Regions from separate parts of the Pseudomonas sp. GW822-FHT04H02 genome, predicted to be linked through region 2. Evidence: riboswitches for the same ligand, from Rfam matches in the RefSeq annotation. Region 2 holds a riboswitch; each other region holds the start of a gene.
The links. Region 2 has a riboswitch for cobalamin ahead of AC1RMG_RS05130 (TonB-dependent siderophore receptor). Riboswitches for the same ligand answer to the same signal wherever they lie in the genome.
Positions count from the first base shown of each region.

Region 1: it holds a riboswitch for cobalamin, as region 2 does, so the genes downstream of both, AC1RMG_RS01310 (TonB-dependent receptor plug domain-containing protein) here and AC1RMG_RS05130 (TonB-dependent siderophore receptor) in region 2, are expected to answer to the same signal.
Region 3: it holds a riboswitch for cobalamin, as region 2 does, so the genes downstream of both, cobW (cobalamin biosynthesis protein CobW) here and AC1RMG_RS05130 (TonB-dependent siderophore receptor) in region 2, are expected to answer to the same signal.

Region 1 covers NZ_JBXAMM010000001.1:268,984-279,204, reverse strand. The annotation lists gene AC1RMG_RS01340 (cysteine hydrolase family protein) at 1-538, shown strand, start outside; gene AC1RMG_RS01335 (type I glutamate--ammonia ligase) at 535-1,890, shown strand; gene AC1RMG_RS01330 (N-formylglutamate amidohydrolase) at 1,874-2,626, shown strand; gene AC1RMG_RS01325 (APC family permease) at 2,843-4,192, shown strand; gene AC1RMG_RS01320 (arginine N-succinyltransferase) at 4,366-5,382, shown strand; gene AC1RMG_RS01315 (arginine N-succinyltransferase) at 5,432-6,505, shown strand; cobalamin riboswitch at 6,722-6,925, shown strand; gene AC1RMG_RS01310 (TonB-dependent receptor plug domain-containing protein) at 7,078-9,003, shown strand; gene AC1RMG_RS01305 ((2Fe-2S) ferredoxin domain-containing protein) at 9,015-9,767, shown strand; gene AC1RMG_RS01300 (ABC transporter substrate-binding protein) at 9,760-10,221, shown strand, end outside.
Region 2 covers NZ_JBXAMM010000001.1:1,107,874-1,118,094, reverse strand. The annotation lists gene AC1RMG_RS05135 (NAD-dependent epimerase/dehydratase family protein) at 1-630, opposite strand, end outside; cobalamin riboswitch at 992-1,196, shown strand; gene AC1RMG_RS05130 (TonB-dependent siderophore receptor) at 1,307-3,457, shown strand; gene AC1RMG_RS05125 (DUF7693 family protein) at 3,628-3,927, shown strand; gene AC1RMG_RS05120 (lipoprotein) at 3,937-4,278, opposite strand; gene AC1RMG_RS05115 (hypothetical protein) at 4,496-4,741, shown strand; gene AC1RMG_RS05110 (GIY-YIG nuclease family protein) at 4,847-5,485, shown strand; gene AC1RMG_RS05105 (RidA family protein) at 5,568-5,948, shown strand; gene AC1RMG_RS05100 (peptidase U32 family protein) at 6,072-8,072, shown strand; gene AC1RMG_RS05095 (hypothetical protein) at 8,188-8,724, opposite strand; gene AC1RMG_RS05090 (PLDc N-terminal domain-containing protein) at 8,762-8,980, opposite strand; gene AC1RMG_RS05085 (peptidoglycan DD-metalloendopeptidase family protein) at 9,227-9,922, shown strand.
Region 3 covers NZ_JBXAMM010000004.1:399,780-410,000, reverse strand. The annotation lists gene AC1RMG_RS19295 (fatty acid cis/trans isomerase) at 1-1,063, shown strand, start outside; gene nfuA (Fe-S biogenesis protein NfuA) at 1,206-1,790, shown strand; gene cobM (precorrin-4 C(11)-methyltransferase) at 2,085-2,831, opposite strand; gene AC1RMG_RS19280 (cobalamin biosynthesis protein) at 2,914-3,327, opposite strand; gene AC1RMG_RS19275 (CbtA family protein) at 3,324-4,025, opposite strand; gene AC1RMG_RS19270 (CbtB domain-containing protein) at 4,037-4,225, opposite strand; cobalamin riboswitch at 4,322-4,547, opposite strand; cobalamin riboswitch at 4,689-4,900, shown strand; gene cobW (cobalamin biosynthesis protein CobW) at 4,999-6,069, shown strand; gene cobN (cobaltochelatase subunit CobN) at 6,073-9,846, shown strand; gene AC1RMG_RS19255 (magnesium chelatase ATPase subunit I) at 9,975-10,221, shown strand, end outside.

The DNA.
Region 1 (10,221 bases), 840 kb from region 2:
CCCGCACCTGCAAGGGCCCGAGGGCGAGGCCTTTCTCAAGCGCGCACGAGAGCGGGTGATCCCCAACCAGCAACGGCTGCTGGCGGCGGTGCGCGAGGCGCGGCAGAACGTGCTGCACACCATTATCGAAAGCCTGACCGCCGATGGCCGTGACCGCTCCCTGGACCACAAGCTGTCGGACATGCACCTGCCCAAGGGCAGCCCCCAGGCGGCGATCATTGCCGAGCTCGAGCCGGTGGAAAACGAGATCGTGCTGCCCAAGACCTCCTCCGGGGTGTTCAACTCCACCAACATCGACTACGTGCTGCGCAACCTGGAAACCCGCCACCTGATCATCGCCGGGATCGTCACCGACCAGTGCGTGGACATGGCCGTGCGCGACGCCGCCGACCGCGGCTACCTGGTGACCCTGGTGGAAGATGCCTGCGCCACCTACGGCGATACCCGGCACCAGGCCTGCCTCAACGCAATCAAGGGCTACTGCTGGATCACCGACACCGACACCGTGCTCGGCCGCCTGCGGGAGATCCGCGGATGAGCCGCGGCCAGGGCATCGAGGCCCTGACCCCGGTGGCCATGACCAGCATCGTCACCACCGACCTGATCGGCGTCACCCGTGGCCGCTCCTTTCCCAGCGATGAGCTGGAGCGCTACAAGGTCGGCGGCTGCGGCTGGGTGCCGGCCAACAGCGCGCTGACGCCCCAGGACCTGATCGCCGAGGACAACCCCTGGGGCGCCTATGGCGACCTGCGGCTGATCCCCGACCTGGACAGCCGGGTCAGTGTCGGCGCCGGGCCGGATGCCAGCGCGGCGCCGCTGGATTTCATCCACGCCGACATCTGCGAGACCGACGGCACGCCCTGGGCGGCCTGCCCGCGCACCCTGCTGCGCAAGGAAATCGAGCGCTACCGCGAGCTGGGCATCCAGATCACCGCGGCCTTCGAGCATGAATTCAACCTCGACACCGGCACCGGCCAGCGCGAGCACCTGGCCTTCTCCCTGGAAGCCCAGCGCCAGGGCGCGGCCTTCGGTGGCTGGCTGCTGGCGGCGTTGCGAGCCGCCGGCGCCGAACCGGAAATGTTCCTCCCCGAATACGGCAAGCAGCAGTACGAGATCACCTGCCGGCCGACCCAGGGCCTGGCCGCTGCCGACCGGGCGGTGAACGTGCGCGAGATCACCCGGGAAATCGCCCGGCAACTGGGGCACCGGGTCAGCTTCGCGCCCAAGACTGCCGACGACGCGGTGTGCAACGGGGTGCACCTGCACCTGAGCCTGCAAAACCTGGACGGCGAGCCACTGCTCTACGACCCCCACGCGGTGAGTGGCGACGACCTGTCGAGCCTGGGCCAGCACTGGGCCGCCGGGGTGCTCAGGCACCTGCCGGCGCTGTGCGCCTTCACCGCGCCGACGCCGATTTCCTACCAGCGCCTGCAGCCCCATCACTGGAGCGCCTCCTACGCCTGCCTGGGCCTGCGCAACCGCGAAGCCTCGCTGCGCATCTGCCCGACCCTGAGCCTGAGCGGCAAGCCGGTGGCGCCGCAGTACAACCTGGAGTTCCGCGCCCTGGATGCCACCGCCTCGCCGCACCTGGCCATGGCGGTCATCCTGATGGCCGGGCGCCTGGGCCTCGAACAGCAACGGGTGCTCAATGCGGTGACCGACAAGGCCCCCTCGGACCTGAGCGCCGAGCAACGCCTGGCCAGTGGCATCGTGCCGCTGCCGGGCTCCCTGCCCCAGGCCCTGGAATGCCTGCGCGGCAACACTGAACTGCTGCAGTTCCTGCCCCAGGACCTGCTGGCCACCTACTTCGCCGTCAAACAAAAGGAAGTGTCCCTGACCGAGCACCTGACCGCTGCCCAACTCTGTGAGCACTATGGACACCTGTACTAAATCCGCCGAGCTGGGGTTCTACACCGAGCCGGCCTACCGCCTGATCCGTGAAGACTCCGAGCACCCGCTGATTCTGGTGTGCGAACACGCCAGCCACTACATTCCACCGGCCCTGCACGACCTGGGCCTGGACCCGCTGGCGGCCCGCGAACACATCGCCTGGGACCCGGGCGCCCTGGAACTGGCCCAAAGCCTCTCCCAGGCCCTGGGCGCGACCCTGATCGCGGCCAATTACTCGCGCCTGCTGATCGACCTCAACCGGCCGCGCCACGCCCCCGACAGCATCCCGCTGCAAAGCGAGATCTATCAGGTGCCGGGCAACCAGCAGCTGGACGAGGCCACTCGCGAGTACCGCCGCCAGCAGCTGTTCACGCCGTTTCACCAGCGCCTGCAAAGGATCATCGACCGGCGCCTGGCCCAGGGCCGTGAAGTGCGGGTGGTGGGGATCCACAGCTTCACCCCGGTCTACTACGGGCAGCCGCGCGCGCTGGAAATCGGCGTGCTGTATGGCAGCGCCACCGACTACGCGGCGCGGATCCTCGAAGGGCTGTGGAGGCTGCCGATCAAGGTGGCGGGCAACCAGCCCTACGAGATCGATCCGTTGAGCGACATGACCGTGCCGGTGCACGGCGACGCCCGTGGCCTGGCGTCGGTATTGATCGAGGTGCGCAACGATCTGCTGCGTACCCCTGAAGCGGTGCAGCACTGGAGCGATACACTGGCGCCGCTGCTGTAGCCGCGGGCGAGAGGAAGGTTTCACCGGCGCGCCCCGAAGGACTCACCCGGCGCGCCAAAACGCTGTTTGCAGGACCGGTACAACAACTAGAAAAACCGCTGTGGTGTGTCTTTAAACCCTGCCAGGTTCAAACACGAAAGCGCGGCCCGAGGTGTCAATGACGACCCGCAGGGCCCCGCCTTTACCCACTTACACAGGCTCAAGGAGAACGGCTTCATGGAGATTGAAGAATTCGGCTACAAACAGGAACTCAAGCGCGGGCTGAGCCTGCGTGACCTGGTGGTCTACGGGATGATTTTCATGATTCCCATCGCCCCGTTCGGGGTCTACGGCTACGTCAACCAGGAAGCCCCGGGCATGGTGCCCCTGGCCTACATCATCGGCATGGTGGCGATGGTCTTCACCGCCCTGAGCTACGGCGCCATGGCCCGCGCCTTTCCCATCGCCGGTTCGGTGTATTCCTACGCCCAGCGCGGCCTCAACCCCCATGTGGGCTTTCTTGCCGGCTGGCTGATGCTCCTGGACTACCTGCTGATCCCGCCGCTGCTCTACGTCTACGCGGCCATGGCGCTCAACCACCTGTACCCGGAAGTGCCCAAGGTCGGCTTCATCCTGGCGTTCCTGGTCAGCGCCACCTTCGTCAACCTGCGCGGCATCACCTTCACCGCGCGGATGAACATCCTGTTCCTGCTGGCGCAACTGGCGGTCCTGGGGATCTTCCTGTTCTACGCCTGGAATGCCCTGCACGGTGGCGCCGGCAACGGCCAGCTGACCCTGGCGCCGCTGTACAACCCGGAGAACTTCCACTTCGGCATGCTGATGCAGGGCGTGTCCATCGCGGTGCTGTCGTTCCTCGGCTTCGATGCCATCTCCACGCTCGCCGAAGAGGTCAAGGGCGACCCGGGCCGCAGCGTCGGCCGCGCCGCGCTGATCACCCTGGTGGTGATGGGCGCGATCTTCGTGGTACAGACCTGGATCGCCACCGACCTGGCCGCCGGCATGGGCTTCAAGTCCGCCGACACCGCCTTCTATGAAATCGCCGAACTGGCCGCCGGCAGCTGGCTGGCGACCCTCACCGGGGTGGCCACGGCGCTGGCCTGGGGCGTGGCGGTGGCCATCACCTCGCAGGCCGCGGTATCGCGCCTGCTGTTCGGCATGGCCCGCGACGGCAAGCTGCCCAAGGTGCTGGCCAAGGTCCACCCCAAGCACAACACCCCGCACATCAGCATCTACCTGGTGGCGGTGCTGTCGCTGCTGATCTGCTACCTGTTCATCAACTCGGTGGACACCCTGACCTCCCTGGTCAACTTCGGCGCCCTGAGCGGCTTCATGCTGCTGCACATCACCGTGATCAATTTCTACTGGCGCCGGCAGAAGTCCGGCCAGGTGGTGCGCCACCTGATCTGCCCGGTGATCGGCTTCGTGATCGTCAGCGCCATCATGTACAACATGGGCGTGGATGCGCAGAAACTCGGCGCCATCTGGATCCTTGCCGGGCTGGTCTACCTGTTCCTGCTGAACAAGCTGGGCAGCGGTGCCGCCCTGCCCGACCCGCTCAAGCACTAGTTGCACCCGCGCGGCGCCCCAGGGCGTCGCGCCAACCCCGGCGCTGCCAGCAAGAGCGGCCCGGGGACTGGCCGCCGGATGCCGCGGCCATGGAACTGCGTGGTAACCGACAGTGATGTCTGGCCAGTGCCTGCCCCCCCGGGGCAAGCGGCCCTTGATACAGGAGTACACCCATGCTGGCCTTGCGTCCGGTGGCGTTATCCGATCTGCCCCAACTGCGGCGCCTGGCCCGCGAACGCCTGCTGGGCGTGACCTCCCTGGTGGATGACGAAACCTGCCTGCGGGACAAGATCCTCGATTCCCTGGCCTCCTTCGCCAAGAGCGAGGCCAGCCAGGGCCCGGAGAACTATTTCCTGGTGCTCGAGGACCTCGACAGTGGCCAGTTGCGCGGCTGCTCGGACATCCTCGCCACTGCCGGTTTTGCCAGCCCGTTCTACAGCCTGCGCAACCGCCCGTTCATCAGCAGTTCCCGGGAGCTGAACATCCAGCACGGGGTGCCTACCCTGTCGCTGTGCCACGACCTCAGCGAACAGACCCTGCTGCGCAGCTTCCATGTCGACCCGCCGCTGGGCGGTACGCCACTGGCCCAGCTCACCTCCCGCGGGCGGTTGCTGTTCATCGCCGCCCACCCCCGGCGCTTCGCCGACAGCTGCATCAGCGAGATCGTCGGCTACAGCGACGCCAACGGCGAGTCGCCGTTCTGGCAAGCCGTGGGCCAGCACTTCTTCGACCTGCCCTATGTCGAGGCCGAGCGCCTGTGCGCCCTGCAGGGCCGCGGCTTTCTCGCCGAACTGATGCCCCAGTACCCGCTGTACATCCCGATGCTGGCGCAGGCGGCCCAGGACTGCATCGGCCAGGTTCACCCGGATGCCCGGGAGGCCTGCCAGATCCTGATCGACGAAGGCTTCGCGCCGACCCAGTACGTCGACCTGTTCGATGCCGGGCCGACCCTGCAGGGGCGCAGCCACCAACTGCGCTCGATCGCCCAGAGCCGGGTCGCCACCAGCTACCCCAGCCCCCAGAGCGGCCAGGGCCAGCAGTGGCTGCTGAGCAACGAGCGGCTGCAGGGCTTTCGCGCCATAGTCGCGGCGCTGGACACCGCCCCGGGCGCTGAAATCGGCCTCGACCCGGCCATGTTCCAGGCCCTGCAACTGGCGCCGGGCGAGCCGGTACGGAGCGTTGCCTTATGAACCGGCCCCTGTTGCCCCCCTGCCCGGCGTCATTGCCAGGAGCCCGCCAATGATCGTCCGTCCGATCCGCGTCACCGATCTGCCGGCGGTCTTGAGCCTGCTCGAAGGCAGCTGTCGCGAACTGAACAACCTGTCCACCGACCCCGAGCGCCTGGCCCATCGGGTGCGCTGGGCGCAGCGAGCCTTCGCCAACCAGGTGGAGCGGGCCGATGCCGACTACCTGTTCGTCATGGAGGATGACGAGCAGCAGGTGATAGGGGTCTGCGGCCTGAGCGGCGCCATCGGCCTGCGCGAGCCCTGCTACAACTACCGGGTCGGCACCACCCACGGCAGCGCCCCGGTGCTGGGCATCGAAAAGCACATCCCGACCCTGTTCCTGTGCAACGAGATGACCGGGCAGTCGCTGCTGTGCTCGCTGTTCCTGCGCCGCGATCACCGCCAGGGCTACACCGGCCGCCTGCTGTCCACCGCGCGCCTGCTGTTTGTCGCCGAATTCCCCCGGCTGTTCGGCGACAAGCTGGTGGCCGAACTGCGCGGCCAGCTCGACAGCCAGGGCCGCTCGCCGTTCTGGGACAGCCTGGGGCGGCACTTCTTCAAGATGGGTTTCCAGCAGGCCAATCGCCTGTCCAGCCACGGCAGCAAATCCTTCATCGCCGAACTGATGCCGCGCCAGCCGCTGTACACCTGCCTGCTCAGCCCCCAGGCACAGGCCGCCATCGGCCAGGCCCACGCCAGCACCGAACAGGCGGTGAGCATCCTGCGCGACGAAGGCTTCAGCCATCAGGGCTGCATCGACATCTTCGATGGCGGGCCGCTGATCGAGGCCGAGGTGGCGAAGGTCCGCAGCGTGCGCGAAAGCCAGACCCTGCCCCTGCTGGTGGGCACTCCGGACGCACAGGCGCCGGTGTGGCTGATCCACAACCGGCGCCTGGAAAGCTGCCGCATCACCGCCGCCCCCGGGCGCCTGGTTTCGGGTTGCCTGCTGGTGGACCGGCTGACCGCCAAGCGCCTGCAACTGCAGCCGGGCGACTCGGTACGGGCGGTGCCGCTGCTGGCCTGCGAGTCACGCACGGCCCTGCACGCACAGCGGCACCTGGCCCCGCAAAGCGCCCTGCTCCTGTAGCCGCTGCCGCAGGCTCGGGCCGCGCTCGGAAGAACGGCCCGCAGGGGCGCGAAATCTCGAGACCGCTGAGGCGCTCGACATGAGACTGCCAAGCAAGGCCCTGCGGGCCTTTGTGCAGCCTCGCGGGCTCGGCAGCGGCTACAGAGGCGTCAGGGCGATGAATCCGGTAACACCTGGCGGCAGGCGCAACGTTGACGAACGCCGGGGCGGATGTTCATATGCCGCCCAGTTTCAGGTGCCTCCTGCCGCCGTGCAGGAGGTGAAACGGGAAACCGGTGCGCCCCTTTTCGGGCAAGTCCGGTGCTGCCCCCGCAACGGTAAGCGAGTGCTGCATTCAACAGGCCACTGTACCCAAGGTATGGGAAGGCGAATGCCGCCAGACTCGCAAGCCCGGAGACCGGCCTGTGACGTCTGTTTGGCAATCCTGCGGTGGGCGGGCATGGGCCGGTATGGTCGCGTGCCCGTGGCCGATACCCTCTCCTGCGTGCTTCCCGAAGACACTTTCGAGAAGACCAACAATGACAACACCTGACACTTTCCTTGCACGCGACTGGCGTGCACCTGGCCGCACCATGAGCGGCGCCCTGCTCGGCTGCCTGTTCAGCCCCCTGCTGCTGGCGGACGACAGCCCCCTGACGCTGGACCGGCAATTTGTTTCCGCCCCCTCGGTGGAGTCCACCACGGTGGCCGAAATGGCCCGGTACGGCAGCAAGGTGGAGATCATCGACCGCCAGCAGATCGAACGCGCCGGCCCCAGCAGCGACATCACCCGGGTCCTGCAGATGTACGTGCCGGGGCTGTATGTGGCGCCCAAGAATGGCCCCTTCGACTACGGCACCTATTCCCTGCTGGGCGGGCGCAACGACGACACCCTGATCCTGCTGGACGGCGTGCGCCTGAACAACCGCCTGTACGGCGGCCTGTACCTGGATACCCTGCCGGCCAACGCCATCGAGCGCATCGAGGTGCTCAAGGGTGGCCAGAGCCTGCTGTTCGGTACACAGGCGGTGTCCGGGGTGATCAACATCGTCACACGCAGCCCGCAGACCCGCGACGTCTCCGGCGAGGTCAACCTGGGCCTGGACAGTTTCATGGGCAGGAGCGGCGACGCCCGCGCCGAGCAGATCCTCAGCAACGGCCTGGGCGAGCTCGGGCTGTTGGCCTATGTCAGCCACAACGTCTCCGATGGCTACCAGCCATTTCGCAACAGCGCCTACAACGCCAACACCCGGGACAAGAAACGCAGCTATGAAGTGACCACCTTCGGCGCCAAGGCGATCCAGGGCCTTGGCGACGCTTCGCGGCTGGAACTGTTCTACCAGTACAGCGACGCCAACCTGGATTTCGCCCGCCCGGTGAACAACCGGAAAACCACCAACGACCGCATCCAGCAGATCGCCACCGCGACCTTCGAGCAGCGCCTGGACGAAGGCTTCAGCTACTTCGTCAAGGGCCATGTCAACGACTGGGACACCCGCTACACCAGGATCGACAGCCTCGACGACGCCAGCCTCAAGGTGCGCAACCACAACGACTACTGGGGCTTCACCGACTGGGGCCTGCAGGCCGAGGGCAAGGCCGAGCTGGACGGCGGCCACGTGCTGGTATTGGGCACCGACAACCAATGGTTCAAGGGCCAGGACGACGTGCTCAAGATCGATAACAAGCAGGCCCAGGCCAATGCCCTGTACACCCAACTGCGCCCGGTGTTCGACGCCCTGCCCGACTGGCACCCGAGCCTGGGCGTGCGCCACGAGAAAATCAGCGGCGGCGAGAGCGCCACCGTGGGCATGCTCACCTCGCTCTACGACCTGACGCCCCACTGGCAACTGCGCGGCCAGTACGGCAGCGCCTTCAAGCTGCCCAACGCCGAGCAGCTGTACGCCAACGAGGACTACGAAAAAGGCAACCCCGACCTCAAGCCGGAAAAGAGCCTCAATGCCGAGCTCGGCCTGGACTACAAGGGCAGCCTGCTGGCCGGCGAATTCAACGCCAGCGTCAGCGCCTTCCACCGCAAGATCGACGACCTGATCACCCTCGACGCCAACGATGTCTGGAGCAACGGCCAGGGCCGGATCAAGGTGCGCGGCATCGAACTCGACGGGCGCTGGCAGTTCAGCCCGCAATGGACCCTGCAGGCGGACATGACCCGCAACCTGGTGGAGTCGCGCAACGGCGTGACCCTGAGCAACATCCCCGGTTTCTTCGCCCGTTCGCGGCTGGGCTTCGAAGCCCCGGACCGGATGTGGGGCGTGGGTGGTGCGGTCCGCTACATCGGCCAGATCGACAGCCCAAAGAACGTCGACTACGGCCACTATTCGGTGGTCGACGCCGATGCCTATCGCTACCTGGATACGGCCCAGCAGCACCGCCTGAGCCTACTGGTGGAGAACCTGTTCGACCGCGACTACAGCACCAGCATGACCAGCACCTCGCCCTCGGTGGACAACCTGGGGCGCCCCTTCACCACCGAAGTGCGCTACACCTACCGCTTCTGAGGCCGACCGACATGCATGAGAACTATCAACGGGTGCTGTTCGTCGGCCCCGGCCTGCACGGCGGCGCCCTCGGCGAAGCCTTTCGCAAGGAGCTCGAGGCCCTGCGCGGCGACGGCGCCGACACCCGGGTGATCGACACCCTGGACGGCTTCGACAGCCTCTGGGCGGCGCTGGGCGAAGCCCTGCCCGAGGACGGCGCGAAGCTGCTGGTGGTGGACCTGGAACCCAGCTCCGACAGTGCCTACCTGGACTGGCTGCGCGATGAGCTGGGGCGCCTGGCCCAGGCCCACCCCCAGGCACCGCGGCTGTGGATCACCGCCCAGGCCCTGGGCCGGCGCGGGCTGGACGCGGCCCTGGCCTGCGCCAGCATCGGCCAGCGCGAGCGCCACCTGGCCTGCGACAACGTCAACGCGGTGCAGAGCGACCCGGACTGGTCGCGGGTGCCGCCCCATGCCCGCCAGGTGTTCCTGTGCACCGGCCCGCGCTGCGTGCGGCGCGGCGCCCTGGCGCTGTGGAAGACCCTGCGCCGCGAACTGCTGCGCCTGGAGCACATGGAGACGCCCGGTGGCGTGCTGCTGACCCGCACCGCCTGCCAGTTCCCGTGCAACCTGGGGCCGGTACTCACCGTGCACCCGGACGGCTGCTGGTACCGGGTGCGCGATGACGGCGAGGTGCTGCGCCTGGTCCAGCAGCACCTGGTCCAGGGCGAACCGGTGGCGGATCTACGGATTCCCGCGCCCTACGGAGGAACCGCGGATGCCTAGCAGACTGCTCGGCCTGCTGCTGTGGCTGGCGGCCCTGCCGGCCCTGGCGCACAGCTACCAGAACTGTGGCCGGACCTGGACGGTGGACGGCCCGCCCCAGCGCATCGTCGCCCTCAACCAGCACAGCGCCGACCTGCTGCTGGCCCTGGGTGCCGGGCCGTCGATGATCGGCGTCGCCTATCTGGACGACGATGGCCAGGCCCAGGCCGAAGGGCTTTACCACGGCGTGCCGGTCATCGCTCGCCAGTACCCGTCGGCAGAAGTGCTCTACAGCCTGAAACCCGACCTGGTGGTGGGCGGCTTCGCCTCGGCCTTCCCGGAAAACTTCAGCTCCCGGCAACGCCTGGGGGCCATAGGCGTGGGCAGCTACCTGCTGGAATCGGCCTGCGCCGGGCATGACCAGGACTACTTCGGGCATATCCGCCGCGACCTGCTGACCCTGGGCCGGCTGCTG
Region 2 (10,221 bases):
GCCATCGCCGAACAGGGTGATGGGCCGCCCGGCCTTGGCCCGCTCGCTGAAAATGCTGATCACCCCGGAGTACGGCGATGAAGGGTCCTGGCGCGGGCCGAAGATATTGAAAAAGCGCAGGATCACCGGTTCCAGCCCATGCTGGCGGCGGTAGAAGTCCAGGTAGTACTCGCTGGCGAGCTTGTCCGCCGCGTAGGGCGTGAGGGGAGATTTGGGGGTGTCTTCGGCAATCGGCGTGCCCTCGCCGTTATTGCCATAGACCGCCGCACTGGAGGCGAACACCACGCGGCGGATACCGGCCGCGGTCATCGCCTCGCACAGGCGCAGGGTGGCGATGAAATTGCTCTGGTGGGTGGCCACCGGGTCTTCGACCGAAGCCTGGACCGACGCCACAGCAGCCAGATGCACCACGGCATCGCAGCCCTGAACGGCATCCGCCAGGAGTGCCGCATCGGCGGCATCCCCCACCAGCAGTTCCAGGCCAGCATCGCCCATGGGCAGATTGCCGACCTTGCCCGTGGAAAGGTCGTCCAGAACCCGCACCGCATAACCCTTGGCCAGCAGTGCATCCACGAGGTGAGAACCGATAAAACCAGCGCCCCCAGTAACCAGTATCCGTTCGGCAGACATAGATCATTCCAAAGAGAAATATCGCGGCTACGCCGTCTGAAGCTAGCACAGCCAACGGATCAGCCCTGGCTACTTGCCATCCTGGCCGTCATTTTTTAGTGGCTGCTCTGCGCCATAGGCTGTTTCGCCTATTTTCGGAGCAGAGTTCAGCGCTTTGGCGTCAAAAAAAACTCAAGATAATCAATCGCTCAGCGCCGACATACTGGGTCAGAAAAGCAAAATCGTCAATAATGCGTCGATATTTGTTGATTATTTAAGCGCCAGGAAAAATAGGTCAATATATTGACTTGCCTGGCATAAAGCGCTGAAACCGCCGCCGTAGCTGGCCACATGCCATTGACGCAAGGGCTCGGCAGTGCTCATATGCGCGCCAGTTTCAGGTGTCCCATGCCGCCGTGCATGGGGTTAAACGGGAAGCCGGTGCGTCATTTCGATGATCAGTCCGGCGCTGCCCCCGCAACGGTAAGCGAGCGAAGCATTCGACAGACCACTGTGCCAAGGCATGGGAAGGTGAATGCCTCATGACCCTCGCAAGCCCGGAGACCGGCCTGCAACTTCGTTTGACAACCCCGCGGTGGGCGGGCGCAGTCCGGTTTTCGTGGGCGCGGCTGCCCGCGATTCCCTATGCGTTGTTCCCTCCGGGATTCATTCATTCCTTACAAGTAGTAGGAATCGCATGTCCCGCACCTCCTTGCTGCAACACCTGGCGAGCCCCTCGCTGTGTTTCACCCTCCTGCCTTGCATGGCCTACCCGGCCCTGGCACTGGCTGACCAGAAAACCTCCCTGGTCTTGCCCGAGACCCAAGTGAGCGGAGTCTCCAGCGCCCCGCAAACCTCTCTGGACACGCCCCTGCCCGCCGGCTCGCGGCTGAACCTCACGGCCCTGGAGACTCCGGCCAGCACCAGCAGCCTGGGCAACGACGCCATCAGCAACCGCAACAACCTCACGGTGCAGGATGCCGTCACCCGCTCCCCCGGCATCACCAGCATCGCCACCCCGGGCAACGGCAATACCGCACTGTCGGCCCGCGGCTTTACCGGGCACTCCTCGGTGATGACCCTGTTCGACGGCGCGCGCCTGTACACCGGCGCCGGCAGCCAGACCTTCCCGGTGGACCCGTGGATGGTCGAGCGCATCGACGTGATCCGCGGCCCGGCCTCGGTGCTGTACGGGGAAGGCGCCACCGGCGCGGTGATCAACGTGATTGCCAAGAAGCCCTTCGACGGTGAGATCCACAACCGCCTGCGCCTGGGCTATGGCTCCCATGATCGCCAGCAACTGGGCCTGGACAGCGGCGGCTCGCTGACCGACACCCTGAGCTACCGCCTGACCCTGAACCAGCAGCAGAGCAATGGCTGGGTCGACCAGGGCCAGTCACGCAGCCTGGCACTCAGCGCGGCGCTACGCTGGCAAGCCACCGACGACCTCGGTTTCACCCTGGCCCATGAACGCGGTGAAAGCGAACCCGCCAGCTATTTCGGCACGCCGCTGATTGCCGGCCAATACCGCGACAGCCTGCGGGCCAAGAACTACAACCTGCGCAACGCCGTGCAGCGCTACAACGACGAATGGACCCGGCTCAACACCGACTGGACCCTGAGCGACAACCTCAGCGCCAGCAACCAGCTCTACTACATCAAGAGCCGCCGCCACTGGCGCAACGCCGAAGCCTACAACTGGGTCAGCTCCCGGGAGCAGTTGCTGCGCGGCGACTACCTGGAGATCAAGCACGATCAGGAGCAGATCGGCGATCGCCAGAGCTTCACCTTCAACCACTCGCTGTTCGGCCTGGACAGCAGGACCGTGGTCGGCCTGGAGTACAACAGGATTCGCTTCGGCGTGGCCAACAACTCGCCCTACAAGGATATCGGTAGCGACTATATCGACCCGTGGAACCCGGCACCGGGCTACTTCCAGAGCCGCTCGCCCTTCTCGCCCCAGACCGACAGCAGCACCCGCACTTTCGCCCTGTTTGCGGAAAACCGCCTGCAACTGTCGGAGCGCTGGTCGCTGGTGACCGGCATCCGCCGCGACCAGAACCATATCGATCGCAGTGATCTGCGCGCCGGCACCCGCACCGATCGCAGCCTCACCGGCGGCAACTGGCGCGCCGGCCTGGTGTTCGCGGTCACCGATCAACTGTCGCTGTACGGCCAGTACTCCACCAGTGAAGACGGGGTCAGCAACCTGATCAGCCTCAACCCGAGCCAGTTGCAGATGGACCTGACCGAAGCCAAGCAGACCGAGTTCGGGCTCAAGCAGCAGTTCTGGAACGGCCGTGGCGAATGGACCCTGGCGGCCTACCACATCGTCAAGAAAAAGCTCTTGACCACCGATCCGGTGACCCGCCTGGCGCAGCAGGTCGGCCAGCAATCCGCCGACGGCCTGGAAACCTCGCTGGAGCTGGCCCTGGATCACGGCTGGCAAGTCTCGGCCAACGCCTCGGTGGTGCGTGCCGAGTACGACGACTTCGATGAGGTGGTCTCTGGCAAAGCGGTGTCCCGGGCCGGCAATCGCCCCACCAACGTGCCGCGACGCACCGCCAACCTGTGGCTGAACAAGGCCCTGGCTCCGAGCCTGGAAGCCGGCATGGGCCTGCGCTACGTCGATGCGCGTTATGCCAACACCGCCAATAGCGTCGATGTACCCGGCTACACGGTGCTGGATGCCAACCTCGGCTGGCAGGCCCTGCCCGACGTGCGCCTGGGCCTGCAGGTGAACAACCTGCTGGACCGGCGTTATGCCGCGGCGCAACAGAACAGCGGCCAGCAATGGCTGATGGGTGAACCGCGCTCGTTGTTCGTCACCGCCGACTACAGCTTCTGATCGAGGGGTTGCCGCAAGGCCCAGGGCTTTGCGGCGCCATTTCAGGCGTGCAGTGAGTTCGCCAGCCACTGGCCCGGGCCAGCGTCGGACAGCGACCAATCAGCACTTGCACCCACGCAGTCGATGGATATGCTGAGCGCCTTTGTCCCTGCACTGCCCGCGAGAGCCCCATGCCCTGCCTGAATGCCCGAGATGTCTGCCAGCGCCTGCGCGATGCCGCCCTTGGCGTTTACCCCCTACGGCCCGGCGCCAGCCATTCGGGCGCTGGCCAGGTGCAGGTGGATATCGAGGGTTGGCAGTTGCTGCTGGATTTCGATGGCCGGCATCTGCATCACTGCCAGAGCTGCCGCAGCGCCGAAGGCGATGTCTGGCAGCTCGATACGCGGCAACGCTTCGGCACCGACCCGGTGAGCCTGCTCAGTACCTGGGAGCTGGCGCAGATCGAGAAGTTACTGAAAGAGGCGGTTTAACACGGCTGGCTACAGGCACTCCTGGGCCGCGCGTTCGAAGCTCGACGGGGCGAAGCTGGAGGCCAGCAAGTGCCGCTCGTAGAGGAACACCTTGCCGCCATTGGGCGCCTTGTAGGCTTCCAGTACGTTGTCTGCCGCCACCTTGCTGGCAACGACAATGCGAAAACCACGCTGGGTCTGGGAAACCGTCGGGCTCTGGGCGTTGCCTTGCAGCTTGGGCACCACGCACTCGGCATATTCAGCCGGGGTTTTCCGGGTCTGCATGACCAGGGTCGGGTCGTTGGGCGCGGTGGCGCAACCGGCCAGCAGCAAGGTGGCCAGGGTCATGGCGGGAGCAAATAGAGGGCGCATCGGTAAGTCCTGAAATGTACAGCCTGGTTCGGTGCGCAACGGTTCAGCGTCACGGGCGCTGCCGTTGCGGTCATGGTTTTGGGTCGGGGGCGATTGTCCATGGTTGGCGCCCAAAGCAGAACTTGCGTTGCTTGATTGTCACTATTACTTGAACCGATAGTTGCCCCCCGGGCAGACTGCCTGGCAGCCCGACTACAACTAAAAAAAGGAATTCCCCATGCGCACCTTTGACTTGATTCGCGACGCCGTCCTCCCGGAATTCCGTGAGCGGGTGGCGGACTACCTGGTGGAGTACGAACAGGTGCTGGGTGACAGCAGCGCCGACCCGCAAAGCCTGCGGATCGCCGCCTATCAATTGCGTGGCTACCTGCGTGGCCTGAACACCACCCGGGTCCTGGGCATGGCCGACTGGGAAGAGCTGGACCGGCGGGTGCTGGAGACATGGCTCAACCACTCGCAGTGACGTAAAGACACTCAAGGATGACATCGGCGAATACAGCCATTACCGAGTCGCTCCAGGCGTTATCGGTCCCCTGCCATTTCTACTTCAATTTGGAGCCTCGTCTTTATGAGTAGTGGATTTGTTTACATCATGATCAACCCGGCCATGCCTGGATTAGTCAAAATCGGATTAACCGAGAGAACGTCTGATGACCGGGCCAAAGATCTACGAAGTACGGGGTTGCCGACTGATTTCATTACCGTTTACGACGAGCTTGTGACTGACTGCAAAACTGTTGAAAAACGGATGCACGCGCGTTTTGACTCTTTTCGCTATCAACCGAATCGCGAGTTTTTTGAAATTCCAGTCAGGCAAGCGATACGTGGATTAATGGAGGAATCCGTCGGATATCTCGTGCCTCGGATCGGGACAAATTGTGGTGTGGAAATACTCCCTGACTTAAAGAAGAAGTACCCGGACTACCTGAAGCCGGACTTCCACTCGATTAAACTTACTCATAGCGACGGTGTTGTATATCTGGAGTCGGTGCGTTATCGCTATTCAGGTTTGAAGGACGAAATCATTGAGCGAACAGACCTGAGCTTCATCGTCAGCTCGACAAGCGAAATGTTCCCGGCCTCGAGAAGTCCAACGGACAATGCTCGCCTCTTTGTGCATCAACTCGATGAGTACTCAATGATTCATTGCACAGACCTGTTCACTCATGAAGCCTGCATGGACATAGCGCAAAGGCATGAGTCTTAAATTGAACTGTCGCCTGACAGATCTTTCCGACCAACCGTAGCGAGTGCGACCGCTGCGCCCTTACACAAATCAAGAGACCCCCATGGCCAACCAAGACCTGAGCTTCACCCCCGACCCGGACGCCGATTCCATCTCCTCCGACGTGGTCGGTTTCAACGGCATCCTGGTCTCCACCCAGATCCCTACCCGCGCCGACGGCAGCCTGGAACTGGGGGACATCACCCTGCAGAGCGAATGCACGCTGCAGGCGCTGAAAGTCGCCCTGGAGCGCGCCGGCAGTTCCATGGACCGGGTCATGCACCTGACCATCTACCTCACCGACATGGCCGATCGTGCGGCATTCAATGCGGTCTACCAGCGTTTCTTCGCCAAGCCCTGGCCGGTACGTGCCGCGGTTGGCGTGGCCGCCCTGGCGGTGGAAGGCATGCGCGTGGAAGTCACGGCAATGGCCGCAAAGGCCTGAGGCAGCGCTTCAATCGGCGGCTACGCGCAAGGCGTGGCCGCCACCTGGCAGCACACGGGTGCCGGGCAAGCGTTTCGCCGCTACAATGCGCGCCTTGACCCTGATAAGCCTGACTAAAAAAACATGTCCTTGCCCAAACATCACCTGGAACTGCTCAGCCCTGCCCGCGATGTGAGCATCGCCCGCGAAGCCATCCTGCATGGCGCCGATGCGGTGTACATCGGCGGCCCGAGCTTCGGCGCCCGCCACAACGCCAGCAACGAGGTGGGCGAGATCGCCCAGTTGGTGGAGTTCGCCCGCCGCTATCACGCCCGGGTGTTCACCACCCTCAACACCATCCTCCACGACAACGAGCTGGAACCGGCGCGCAAGCTGATCCACCAGCTGTATGACGCGGGGGTCGATGCGCTGATCGTCCAGGACCTGGGGGTGATGGAGCTGGATATTCCGCCCATCGAGCTGCACGCCAGCACCCAGACCGACATCCGCACCCTGGAGCGGGCGAAGTTCCTCGACCAGGCCGGTTTCTCCCAGCTGGTCCTGGCCCGCGAGCTGAACCTCAAGGAAATCAGTGCCATCGCCGCCGAAACCGATGCCGCCATCGAGTTCTTCATTCACGGCGCTTTGTGCGTGGCCTTCTCCGGCCAATGCAACATTTCCCACGCCCAGACCGGCCGCAGCGCCAACCGTGGCGACTGCTCCCAGGCCTGCCGCCTGCCCTACACCCTCAAGGACGAGCACGGCGGCGTGATCGCCTATGAAAAGCACCTGCTGTCGATGAAGGACAACAACCAGAGCGCCAACATCCGCGCCCTGGTGGAAGCCGGCGTGCGCTCGTTCAAGATCGAGGGGCGCTACAAGGACATGGCCTATGTGAAGAACATCACGGCCTACTACCGCCAGCGCCTGGACGCGGTTCTGGAAGATCGCCCCGACCTGGCCCGCGCCTCCAGCGGCCGTACCGCGCATTTCTTCGTGCCCGACCCGGACAAGACGTTCCACCGCGGCAGCACCGACTACTTTGTCAGCGAGCGCAAGATCGACATCGGCGCCTTCGACTCGCCGACTTTCACCGGGCTGCCGGTAGGCACCGTGGAAAAGGTCGGCAAGCGCGACCTGCAGGTGGTGACCTTCGAGCCGTTGTCCAATGGCGATGGCCTGAACCTGCTGGTCAAGCGTGAGGTGGTGGGTTTCCGCGCCAACATCGCCGAGGCCCGTGGCGAGTTCGAAGAAGATGGCGAGAAACGCTACCGCTATCGGGTCGAACCCAACGAGATGCCCGAAGCCCTGAGCCGTCTGCGGCCCAACCACCCGCTGAGCCGCAACCTCGACCACAACTGGCAGCAAGCCTTGACCCGCACTTCCGCCGAGCGGCGCATCGGCCTGTCCTGGCTGGCACGCCTGAGCGAAGCACGGCTGGAACTGACCGCCACCAGCGAGGAAGGCATCAGCGCCAGCGTCGCCCTGGATGGCCCGTTCGGTGTGGCCAACAAGCCGGAACAGGCCCTGGGGCAACTGCAGGATCTGCTGGGCCAGCTGGGCACCACCCATTACCACGCCACCAGCATCAAGCTGGACGCGCCCCAGGCTTACTTCATCCCCAACTCCCAGCTCAAGGCCCTGCGCCGGGAAGTCATCGAAGCCCTGGACGCCGCACGCATCGCTGCCCACCCACGGGGCTCGCGCAAGGCCGAAAGCAGCCCGCCGCCGGTCTACCCGGAATCGCACCTGTCATTCCTGGCCAACGTCTACAACCAGAAGGCCCGGGATTTCTACCACCGTCACGGGGTGCAACTGATCGACGCGGCCTTCGAGGCCCATGAAGAGCACGGCGACGTGCCGGTGATGATCACCAAGCACTGCCTGCGCTTCTCCTTCAACCTGTGCCCCAAGCAGGCCAAGGGCGTGACTGGCGTGCGCACCAAGGTGGCACCGATGCAACTGGTACACGGCGATGAAGTGCTGACCCTGAAATTCGACTGCAAGCCTTGCGAAATGCATGTGGTGGGCAAGATCAAGGGTCATATCCTCGACCTGCCGCTACCGGGCAGCGCCGCCGAGGCCGTGGTCGGCCATATCAGCCCCGAAGACCTGCTCAAGACCATTCCCCGCGCTCCGCACTGAGTGACCGGCGAGCGTGGCACCCAGGTGCCGCGTTCGCGTGCGCGGCACACCGGCCAGCTGGCGCCCATAGGCCGGTAGCGTTGCGTCCCGCAGCGCAGGCAGCGAGCCTGCGCCCTCAGGAGCCCGGATTGGTCACCTGGATATACACCGCCCAAATCCCCAGCAGCAGCCAGAACGCCGCGAACAACCAGGGCGAACGCATGGAAAACAGCAACGACTTGCGATAGCCCTTGTGGCTCGACTCGCTTTCGCAGAACAGCGGCGATTCGTCATAGGCCAGGCCCATCACCGGTTCGCTGTGCAGCAGGTGACTCTGCTTGAAATGCCAGTGATCGATGATCTCGTAGGCGGCCCTGATGCCAGGCCAGGCATTGAGAGAGCTGAGGATCCCCAGCAACGCCAGGAAAGGCGGCACGGACAGGGTAAACAGCTTGCCCCATTCCGGATTGAGGTTGGCCATGCACGAAGCGAAGGCGATTACCAGGAATGCCTGGGCCGTCAGGTAGGCATCGGTGCGGTTGGCCAGGATGCTGGTTTCGTATTGGATCTCCCGGCGATAGAAGTCCAGCCGTTCCTTGGGCGAGCCGAACATCTTGGCGTTGTGCTCGGTGAGCTCGGCTTCGTCCACATGGGATGTAAGAATTCTTGGCATGTCGTGATCAACCCTTCAGCGGGTTTGCCCCCCGTTTTCAGCTTCTGCCGCGCTCGGCCGGCGCGTCCCGGTTCAGGGCCTTGGGGCCGACCATCAGCCAGAGCAACAGCCCCAGCAGCGGCACGAAGATGATCACCACGATCCACAGCCCCTTGTTTTCTGCCCGCGCACCGCTGCGCAGCAGGCTTCTGATGGCCCAGATCTCGGCCAGCAGCACGATCACGGCCAGTACGATCAACAGGTATTGCACTTGCATAAGATTCCTCCCGGTCTGTACTGCGTTAGTGCGGTGCAGGCGACGAGGGTTCACAAAGATTGCCGTGGGCGTTCATGGCGCAGGAAAGATCAGCGTCCTGTGACATCCGGATTGAATTTAACCGCTGTGGCAGCGGTCTATAACGCGCCTCTTCATCGGCAAACAGGTATAGTTGCCGGCTTTATCGGCCTGGCTAACGCCGAAGTTTCGGGCCCCTTGGCCCCGTCAAGACATAGTGGATGTCGCGTGTTCGCAAGATTGCTTTTCATCGCATTGCTCCTGACCCTGTCAGCCTGCAGCTCCAGCCCTTCCAACTCCGGCCCCCTCAAGGCCGGCGAGTACCGGGTCAAGCGCGGCGACACGCTGTATTCCATTGCCAGCCGCAACGGCACCAACTGGAAGGAGGTGGCGCGGCTCAACGGCCTCAAGGCGCCTTATACCGTGGAGGTCGGCCAGGTGCTGCGGGTAGGCGGCGCGGCCAGGACCACCCGGGTGGTCAGCAGCAAGTCGCGAACCACCGCCAGCAAGGGCCGAACAGCGCCCCCGGCCCCTGCCCCCATGCCCAAGGTCACCCTCAAGGGCTGGAGCTGGCCGTTGCGCGGAGTGCTGATCGGGCGCTTCTCCCCCACCGGCAAGCTCAACCAGGGCATCCGCATCGCCACCACCCAGGGCCAGCCGATCCACGCCACCCTGGGCGGCAAGGTGGCGTTCGCCGGCTACATGCGCGGTTACGGCAACCTGATGATTCTCCAGCACGGCCCCTCCTACACCAGCACCTACGCCTACAACAGCCGGCTGCTGGTCAAGGAAGGGCAGATGGTGATCAAGGGCCAGAAGATCGCCGAAGCCGGTTCCCAGGACACCGACCGCGCCCAGCTTTACTTCGAGATCCGCGCCAACGGCGTGCCGGTGGATCCGCTGCGCTTGCTGCCGCCGGGCTGAGCGGGCGGCTCACCGCGCTGCACGTCGGCCCTCCTGCCTGGCCCCTGCGCCGTCCCCCCCCCCCATTGGACGCAGCAAGATGAACTCTGGGGTTTCAAGCATGGTAGTGATCGGCTCAATCGCTATCATTTGCTTCAGGATTTGAGCGACGCCGGTACTGCCGGCGCCACTCGATTCACAAAGCCCGAGAGCCCCTGCAACCCCCTTGAGTGACTGCCTGCGCGACAACGTGCCTGTCACTGCGCTGTAGGGCGCCGGTGCTCTCTTCGCCCCTTCCAACAACCTCAACTGCCATGCCC
Region 3 (10,221 bases), on a different contig from region 2:
CAGCGTGCTTAGCCTGTGGCTGGCCTATCGCGACAAGCGCAACGAGTACGAGGCCCTGCGCCGCGATTCCTATGCCGATTCGCCGGCGCCCAGCTGGTCGACCCTGTGGGCCGGCAACGACAACGCGCTGCTGAGCATCTTCCGCCACTTCGACAGCGCCTCGGTGACCAAGGGCCTGATCGGCGAAGTGCCACAGACGATGTGGTTGTTCGACTACCCGCTGCTGGAGCGCACCTACTATCAATTGGCGGTGAACTTCGACGTGTTCGGCAACGTCTCGCACCAGGCCCAGACCCGGTTGTACTTCGACCTGATCCGCAATGGCGCGGAGCAGAACTTCCTGCGCCTGATGCCCGCCGGCACCCGCGAGGATTTCCTCGACGATTGGTACCAGAACAGCGGCAAGTTCAAGATGTGGCTGGATTACGAGTCCATCGACGACGACAAGCGCAGCGCGCTGAAGCTCGACCTCAAGGACCCGAAAAAGGACTTCGCCAACCAGTTGCTGGCCCGCTATGGCGACCTCAACGCCAAGCCGGATCCGATCAACCGCTGTGACAGCGCCTACTGCTCACGCCCGAACATCGACCCGGCGCTGCAGGATGCCGAGCAGGCCCTGAGCCGCCTGGCATCGCGCCCGGCGGCGGGCCTCAAGGTCATCGAACAGTTGCCGGAAGCGACCCTGCTGCGTGTCCAGACCGCCAGCGGCAAGCGCGAGTTCTACAGCATGCTGCGCAACCGCGCCCACAGTAACGTGGCCTTCATGCTCGGCGAGTCGCTGCGCTATCAGCCGGGGCTGGACACCCTGACCATATTCCCGGGGATTCTCAGCAGCTATCCGAACTTCATGTTCAACGTACCGGCCGGGCAAGTGCCGGAGTTCGTCGACGCCATGCAGGCGGCCCGGGACGCCGCCAGCTTCGAGAAGATCGTCGAGCGCTGGGGCATCCGCCGCAGCCATCCGCAGTTCTGGCAGTACTTCCATGACCAGACCCGCTACCTGCAGGAAACCGATCCGGTGGAAGCCGGGGTCCTGGACATGAACCGTTACGAAAACCTCTGACATAGAGCTGTCATCGCCCCCGGACTGCGCCTTGGCGCGGCCCGGGGACGCTCTATACCAAAGTCTATCCCGACAAAAATACTAGGACTTTGTCAGCGGCTTGGATTGGCGTAAACTGCGCCCACGTCTGCGAGGAACCACCATGAGCGCCATAACCATTACCGACGCCGCCCACGATTATCTGGCTGATCTGCTATCCAAGCAGAACACCCCGGGGATTGGCATCCGCATCTTCATCACCCAGCCAGGGACTCAGTACGCCGAGACCTGCATCGCCTATTGCAAGCCGGGCGAAGAGAAACCCGAAGACAAGGCCCTGGGCCTGAAAAGCTTCACCGCCTACATCGACGCCTTCAGCGAAGGTTTCCTCGATGATGCGGTGGTCGACTACGCCACCGACCGCATGGGCGGCCAGCTGACCATCAAGGCGCCCAACGCCAAGGTGCCGATGGTCAATGCCGACAGCCCGGTCAACGAGCGCATCAACTACTACCTGCAAACCGAGATCAACCCGGGGCTGGCCAGCCACGGCGGCCAGGTCAGCCTGATTGACGTGGTCGAGGACGGCATTGCCGTGTTGCAGTTCGGCGGCGGTTGCCAGGGCTGCGGCCAGGCCGACGTGACCTTGAAGGAAGGCATCGAGCGCACCCTGCTCGAGCGCATTCCGGAGCTCAAGGGCGTACGTGACGTCACCGACCACACGCAGAAAGAAAACGCCTACTACTAAGGCGTTCGCTGCGACTTGAAAAAACGGCGCCCCGTGAGCGCCGTTTTTTTATGCCCCCAAGCCGGCTCCCCCCAAAGCCTCCGTAGGAGCCGGCTTGCCGGCGAAAGGGCCCTAGAGCCTTGCACCAATTCCCAGATCGCCTTCGCTGGCAAGCCAGCTCCTACAAAGCGCCCAGCGCGGCAACATAGGAACTCCCACCTCGTAGGAGCCGGCTTGCCGGCGAATGGGCCCTCAAGCCTTGCACGATGCCAAGATCGCCTTCGCTGGCAAGCCAGCTCCTACACAGGGTGTGTGTCAGGGGCGATAGAGGTGTGCGTGCCCGGCGCGGTACAGCGACGATTCGCTGAATGCATCCGTGGCCAGCACCCGGCCCACCAGGATCAGTGCCGTGCGCCGAAAACCCTTGGCCGCCACCTGATCGACGATGTCCGCCAGGGTTCCCAGGGCCCAGTCCTGATCCGGCCAGGTGGCGCGGTGCACCACTGCAATCGGGCAGTCTGCGCCGTAGTGGGGCAGCAACTCGGCAACGATCTTCGATAGGTGATTGACCCCCAGGTGGATGGCCATGGTGGCGCCGTGGGCCGCCAGGCTGGCGAAATCCTCGCCGGCAGGCATCGCGGTCTTGTCCGCGTAGCGGGTAAGAATCACGCTTTGGGAGACGTCCGGCAGGGTCAGTTCGGCCCCCAGCAGGGCAGCGCAGGCGGCGGTGGCGGTGACCCCGGGGATGATCTCGAAGGGGATGCCCAGCTCCCGCAGGCAGCGGATCTGCTCGCCGATGGCGCCATACAGGCTCGGGTCGCCGGAATGCACCCGGGCCACGTCCTGGCCCCGGGCATGGGCCTGCTTGATGGCCTCGATGATCTGCTCCAGGTGCAGTTCGGCGCTATTGATCACCCGCTCCGCGCGGTGCCCGTCGAGCACTGCCTGGGGGACCAGGGAGCCGGCGTAGATGATCACCGGGCAACGATGGATCAGGCGCTGGCCCTTGACGGTGATCAGTTCCGGGTCGCCGGGGCCGGCGCCGATGAAATAGACAGTCATGGCTGTGTCCTGTGAAAAAAGGTCGGGAGCCGTGCTTCAGATGAAGATTGCTCATGATCGAAGGCGGGAATTATCGGGGATTCTACCGGGCGGCGACCAATGCCAGGGTGGCTTGGGCGTATTTTTGCCGGGGAACAAGCAGTGTGGCCGGGCCGGGTGACAGCTGTTCGGCCAGGGCCAGGGCGGCACTTTCGGCCACGCCGTAGCAGCCGGTACGTTCGAAGGCGATTTGCGAGCGGTGGCTCAGGCGCAGGGCAAAGGGGGCGAGCTGGCCGCTGCTGAAACAGGTCAGCGGCAGTTCCAGTTGCTCCGCCAGTTGCAGCAGGCCGGGTTCGTTGCGCTTGAGGTCGATGCTGGCCAGGGCCAGGACCTGCCGGGCCTGCCACTGGTGCGCCGCCAGGACCTGGTCGAGCAAGGCGCGCAGCGTGGTCACCGGGCAGCCTTTCTGGCAGCCCAGGCCGACCACCAGGGTCGGCGCTGCGCTCACTTCGATCATGCCGAGTACTGGCCCGCGCTCTTGCGCCGGAACAACCAGGCGCTGATCAGCCCGAGGGCCAGCCAGAAGGCCGCATTGGTCAGCTGCGAGGCGATCTTGAATTGCGCTTCCAGTTCTTCCGGGGCCAGCATCGAATGCACTTCCGGCTGCGGCGCGCCGATCACGTGGGGTACGGCGATGATGGCCGCGCCCAGGACCTTCAGCAGCCAGTTGCGGGCGAACACGATCAGGGCAATGCCCACAGCGGTGGAGGCGGCGGTGCCGACCCACCAGATCTGCCGCTGTGCCAGGTCGGCTGCGGCGGTGCCCGGCAGTTCCGGCGGCAGGCCCAGGGTCGGCGCCAGGCAGAAGGTGGCATAGCCGGCCAGGCCCCAGAGCAGGCCCTGGGACGTGCGGTTCGGCGCGCGCAGGGTGTAGAGGCCGGCCAGCATCAGGGCGAAGCCCACGGCCACCACCAGGTTGCCTCCGGTGGTGGACAGCACGCGCTGCCAGCCGTCTTCCGGCTCCCAGGCTTCGGCATCGTGGCTGTGGGCGGCCATGGCGCCTTCGGCGTGCTCATGGACTTCGGCCGCGGGGGCCTTTTCATAGGTTTCCGCCTGCAGGATCAACGGGGCGACCCAGAAGCTTTGCAGCAGGGTCAGCAGCAGGGCGGCCAAGAGGCCGGTGAAACCTGCGGTTTGCGCGATACGCTTGATCATGTCGGCAGGTCTCAATGGCAAGGGAAGGCGGCGCTGTGGCGAGTGTCGTGGGCCGCGTTGTGCACCGCCTCGATGTGGGAGAAGCCGGCGAAGTACACCAGGCACGCGCCGAGGATCGAGGCGCCGATGGCGGCCACCAGGCGCTGGCTCAGGGTGGAGGTCGTGCTGGCGGAGTGGCTGGTGCTGCTGATGATCGACATGGCGCTTCCCTCTGGAGTGTCAGCGGGGTAGAGGCGCAGGAAAACCCCGCGTGATGGCCACGCAGGGTTTGCAACAGCGCCCGCCCACCGCGGGTTGTTATGTAAGTGTTGCGGGCCGGTCTCCGGGCTTGCGAGGGGCAGGGCTGTGTCATGCCGTGCCGGCAAGTGTCGCCTTCCCATGCCTTGGCACAGTGGATCTGACACTTCGCTCGCTTACCGTTGCGGGGGCAGCACCGGACTGGCCACGGCTTTTTAGTTAAGCACGTGATTCACCGGTTTCCCGTTTCACCCTGTAAAGGGCACCCGTAACAAGGTGTGTAGGAGATCATGGGCGGGGCAGGGGCGTCAATTGCCGTGACCGCTGCGCAGGTGTGCGCCGCGTTCGTGCAAGGTTCAATGGCCCTTTCGCCGACAAGCCGGCTGCTACGGGCGCATTGTCGATTGACCGACCCCCTGGCTCTGCGTAGCCTTGCGCTTTCGAGGTTCTTCGGCCATGGGTCGAAGCTAAGAAGGGAACGCGGTCGATGCCGCGGCTGCCCCCGCAACTGTGAAGGGTTCGATTGCTGCAAGGCCACTGCATGGGTGTCGACGACGCCGGTGGGAAGGCGCAGCAATCGCCGGTCCGACGACTGGCAAGCCCTCAGCCAGGAGACCTGCCTCGATCCAAGATTCTCACTACAACCGGGCGGGGTGATCCGGTGGCGAAATCTCCGCGCGCCCGGCGTTGCGGTTCTCGTCCCGTTTGCCCGCCTCCTTTTGCCAAAGGGCATCCGATGAAAACACTGGCCAAACTTCCCGTCACCATCGTCACCGGCTTCCTCGGCTCGGGCAAAACCACCCTGTTGCGGCACATGCTGGACAATGCCCAGGGCCGGCGCATTGCGGTGATCGTCAACGAATTCGGCGAGCTGGGCATCGACGGCGAAATCCTCAAGCAATGCGCCATCGGCTGCACCGAGGAAGAGGCCAGCGGCCGAGTCTACGAGCTGGCCAACGGTTGCCTGTGCTGCACCGTGCAGGAGGAGTTCTTCCCGGTGATGCGCGAACTGGTGGCGCGCCGTGGCGACCTGGACCACATCCTCATCGAGACCTCCGGCCTGGCGCTGCCCAAGCCTCTGGTCCAGGCCTTCCAGTGGCCCGAAATCCGCAGTGCCTGCACCGTCGATGCGGTGATCACCGTGGTCGACAGCCCGGCTGTGGCCGCCGGCACCTTCGCCGCCTTCCCCGATCAAGTGGACGCCCAGCGCAAGCTCGACCCCAACCTGGACCACGAATCGCCGCTGCATGAGCTGTTCGCCGACCAACTGTCCAGCGCCGACCTGGTGATCCTCAACAAGACCGACCTGATCAGCCCCGAAGACCTGGCCAAGGTGCGCCTGGAAGTGGCCGAGGAGCTGCCGCCGGCGGTCAAGGTCATCGAAGCCAGCAGCGGTCGCCTGCCCCTGGATGTGCTGCTGGGCCTGGGTGCCGGTTCCGAGGAACACATCGACGGCCGCCACAGCCACCACGACCATCACCATGACGGCGATGACGATCACGACGACCACGATCACGACGCCTTCGATTCCATCTCCATCGAGCTGCCCCAGGCCGACGAAAGCCTGCTGCTGGACGCCCTGACCCAACTGGTGGTCAAGCACGGCATCCTGCGGGTCAAGGGTTTCGCCGCGATCCCCAACAAGCCGATGCGCCTGCTGATCCAAGGCGTGGGCACGCGCTTCGACAAGCACTTCGACCGCAAGTGGGGCGCCGACGAGGCCCGTACCACGCGCCTGGTGCTGATCGGCCAGGAACTGGACGCCGCCCAGCTCGAAGCGCAACTGCGCGCCGCACTCAGCGTCTAAGCCATGCACCTGCTCAGGACCCAGCCCGGCGGTTTCGTGTCGGATGACAACATTGCCGACCTGGGACAAACCCCCGCCGAGCTGGTGATCCTGTGCAGCGGCGATTCCAGCCTGGCGCTGCTGGCGGACGCCGCCGAGCAATTGCCCGAGGACTACCCCAGCTTTCGCCTGGCCAATCCGATGCAGGTGCAGAACCACGCCTCGGTGGACCTGTATGTGGACCAGGTGCTGCGCCACGCCAAGGTCATCCTGATTTCCCTGCACGGTGGCATCGCTTACTGGCGCTACGGCGTCGAGCAGTTGGTGGAGCTGTCCAGGCGCGGGGTGCAGTTGATCCTGGTGCCGGGGGACGACCGCCCGGACCCGGAACTCAGCGACTTGAGCACGGTGGCTGCCGGCGAACGCGACCGCCTGTGGCAGTTCCTGCGCCAGGGCGGGCGTGACAACGCGCTGAATTTCTACCGCTGCCTGGCCAGCGGCCTGTTGGGGCGCGACTACCCCTGGAGCGAACCGCAGGCCCTGCCACGCACGGCGATCTACCACCCGCACAAAAGCCAGGCTGCCCTCAGTGACTGGCAGGCCGACTGGCAGCCGGGGCAAGCCGTGGCGGCGCTGCTGTTCTACCGTTCCCACCTGCAGGCGGCCAACACCGGCTTTATCGACCTGTTTTGCCAGCGCTTGCTGGCGGCGGGCCTCAACCCCTTGCCGATAGCGGTGGCCAGCCTCAAGGAACCGGGCTGCCTGAGCCAGGTGGAAGACTGGCTGGATGAAACCGCGGCCGGGGTGATCCTCAATACCACCGGCTTTGCCCAGTCCAGCCCCGAAGCCCCGCACCTGCGGCCGTTCCGCCGCAATATTCCGGTGATCCAGGCGATCTGCGCCCAGGACAACGAACCGGGCTGGCGTGACAGCGAGCAGGGCCTGGGGCCGCGGGACCTGGCCATGCACATCGCCTTGCCGGAACTGGACGGGCGCATCATCAGCCGGCCCATCAGCTTCAAGGACCTGGCCTGGCGCAGCGAGCGCAGCCAGTCGGACGTGGTCTGCTATCGCGGCCAGCCCGAACGCATGGATTTCGTCGCCGAACTGGCCCGGCGCTGGGTAGAACTGGGGCGCCTGGACAACGGCCACAAGCGCGTGGCCCTGGTACTGGCCAACTACCCGACCCGGGACGGGCGCATCGGCAACGGCGTGGGGCTGGACACCCCGGCGGCGGCGCTGAACATCCTCAAGGCACTGCACGCCGAAGGCTATCCGCTGCCGGCCGAACTGCCGGCCAGCGGCACCGAGTTGATCCAGCAGTTGCTGGGCGGGGTCAGCAACGACCTGGACAGCCTGGACCAGCGCCCCTGCCAGCAAAGCCTGGCCATGGCCGACTACCTGACGCTGTTCCAGGCCCTGCCCGAAGCCAACCGCAAAGCGGTGCTGGCGCGCTGGGGCACGCCGCAGCAGGACCCGATGTGCCGCGGCGGGCGGATGATGATCGCCGGCCTGCGCTTTGGCCTGACCTTCGTCGGTATCCAGCCGGCCCGGGGTTACCAGGTGGACCCCAGCGCGGTCTACCACGACCCGGACCTGGTGCCGCCCCATGGCTACCTGGCGTTCTACTTCTGGCTGCGCCAGGCCTACGGCGCCCACGCGCTGATCCATGTCGGCAAGCACGGCAACCTGGAATGGCTGCCGGGCAAGGGCGTGGGGCTTTCCGAGCAATGCTGGCCGGATGCGCTGCTGGGGCCGTTGCCGAACATCTACCCGTTCATCGTCAACGACCCGGGGGAGGGCGCCCAGGCCAAGCGCCGCACCCAGGCGGTGATCATCGATCACCTGATGCCGCCCCTGACCCGCGCCGAGACCTATGGCCCGCTGCGCAACCTGGAACTGCTGGCGGACGAATACTACGAAGCCCAGTTGCTGGACCCGCGCCGGGCCCGGGAGCTGCAGCGGGACATTCTCAAGCTGGTGCGCGAGACCCATATCGACCGCGAGCTGCAATTGGGCGAACAGCTCGACAGCGACGCCGACGCCGCGCTCTGGCTGCCGCGCCTGGACACCTACCTGTGCGACCTCAAGGAATCGCAGATCCGCGATGGCCTGCACCTGTTCGGCGAGTCCCCCGAGGGGCGCTTGCGCATCGACACCCTGTTGGCCCTGCTACGCATTCCCCGGGGCGACGGCAAAGGCGCCCATGCCAGCCTGCTGCGGGCCCTGGCCAAGGCTTTCGGCCTGGGCTTCGACCCCCTGGACTGTGCCCTGTCCGAGCCCTGGACCGGGCGCCGCCCGCCCGTGCTGCAACAGTTGAGCGAGGCGCTGTGGCGCACCGCCGGTGACGTTCGCGAGCGCCTGGAGCTCTACGCCGCCGGGTTGATCGAAGCGGCGCTGCAAGGGCCCGTCCCACAGCTGGACGAACCCGGCTGGGAGCCGGTGCAGAGCATCATCGACGGCCTGCGCGAGGTGGTCGCACCGCGTCTGGACGCCTGCGGCCCGGCGGAAATGCGCGGCCTGCTGGACGCCCTGAACGGGCGTTTCGTGCCTGCCGGCCCCAGTGGCGCGCCAAGCCGCGGGCGCCTGGACGTGCTGCCCACCGGGCGCAACTTCTACTCGGTGGATGTGCGCAACCTGCCCACCACCACCGCCTGGCGCATCGGTTTCCAGTCGGCCAACCTGATTCTCGAACGCCACTTGCAGGATCACGGCGACCACCTGCTGCAATTGGGCCTGTCGGTCTGGGGCACCGCCACCATGCGCACCGGCGGTGATGACATCGCCCAGGCCATGGCCCTGATGGGGGTACGCCCGGTGTGGGCCACCGGCAGCCAGCGGGTCGATGACTTCGAGATCCTGCCCCTGAGCCTGCTGGACCGGCCGCGGGTCGACGTAACCCTGCGGGTGTCCGGGTTCTTCCGCGATGCCTTCGCCAACCTGATCCGCCTGTTCGATGCGGCGGTGCAGGCGGTAGCGGCTCTCGATGAACCCGAGGACTTGAACCCGCTGGCGGCCAGGGTGCGTGCCGAGCGTGCGGCCCTGGAGGCTTCTGGGCTGGATGCCGACGCCGCCGCGCGCCAGGCCGGCTGGCGGATCTTCGGTGCCAAGCCGGGGGCCTATGGCGCCGGGGTCCAGGGCGCCATCGACGGCCGCCTGTGGCAGAGCCGCGAGGACCTGGCAGAGGTCTACCTGAACTGGGGTGGCTACGCCTATGGTGGCAGCGACGAAGGCACTGCCGCCCGCGAGCAGTTCGCCACCCGCCTGAGCCGGGTGCAGGCGGTGCTGCAGAACCAGGACAACCGCGAGCACGACCTGCTGGACTCCAACGACTACTACCAGTTCCAGGGCGGCATGCTGGCGGCGGTGGAAAGCCTCAGCGGCAACCAGGCCGCCAGCTACCACGGCGACCACAGCCAGCCGGACCTGCCGAAGATCCGTACCCTCAAGGAAGAACTGAACCGGGTCATCCGTTCCCGGGCGGCCAACCCGAAGTGGATCGAAGGGGTCAAGCGCCATGGCTACAAGGGCGCCTTCGAAATGGCCGCGACCCTGGACAACCTGTTCGCCTTCGACGCCACCACCGAACTGATCGACGATCACCAGTACGCCTTGCTGGCCGATGCCTATCTGCTCGATGGCTCGACCCGCGAGTTCGTCCGCCAGCATAATCCCCACGCCCTGCGGGACATGACCGAGCGCCTGCTGGAAGCTCAGCAGCGTGGCCTGTGGCAAGAGCCCGGCGATTATCGTGAAGCCCTGGAACACCTGCTGCTGGATATAGAAGAAGATTCCTGAGGCGGCGAGTACTGCGCACTCGATCGCGAGCAAGCTCGCTCCTACAGGGCTGGCATTGCCGTTGTAGGAGCGAGCTTGCTCGCGAAAGCGTCCTGCGGGACACCCCCCGACCCAAGCGAGACCCTGACATGAGCGACACCCCACATTTCCCGCTGTCCGCCGTGGTCGGCGCCGAAGCACTGAAACTGGCCCTGTGCCTGACCGCCATCGACCCGAAGATCGGCGGCGTGCTGATCGAAGGCCCACGGGGCATGGCCAAGTCGACCCTGGCCCGGGGCCTGGCGGACCTGTTGGCCAGCGGGCAGTTCGTCACCTTGCCCCTGGGCGCCACCGAAGAGCGCCTGGTGGGCACCCTGGACCTGGACGCCGCCCTGG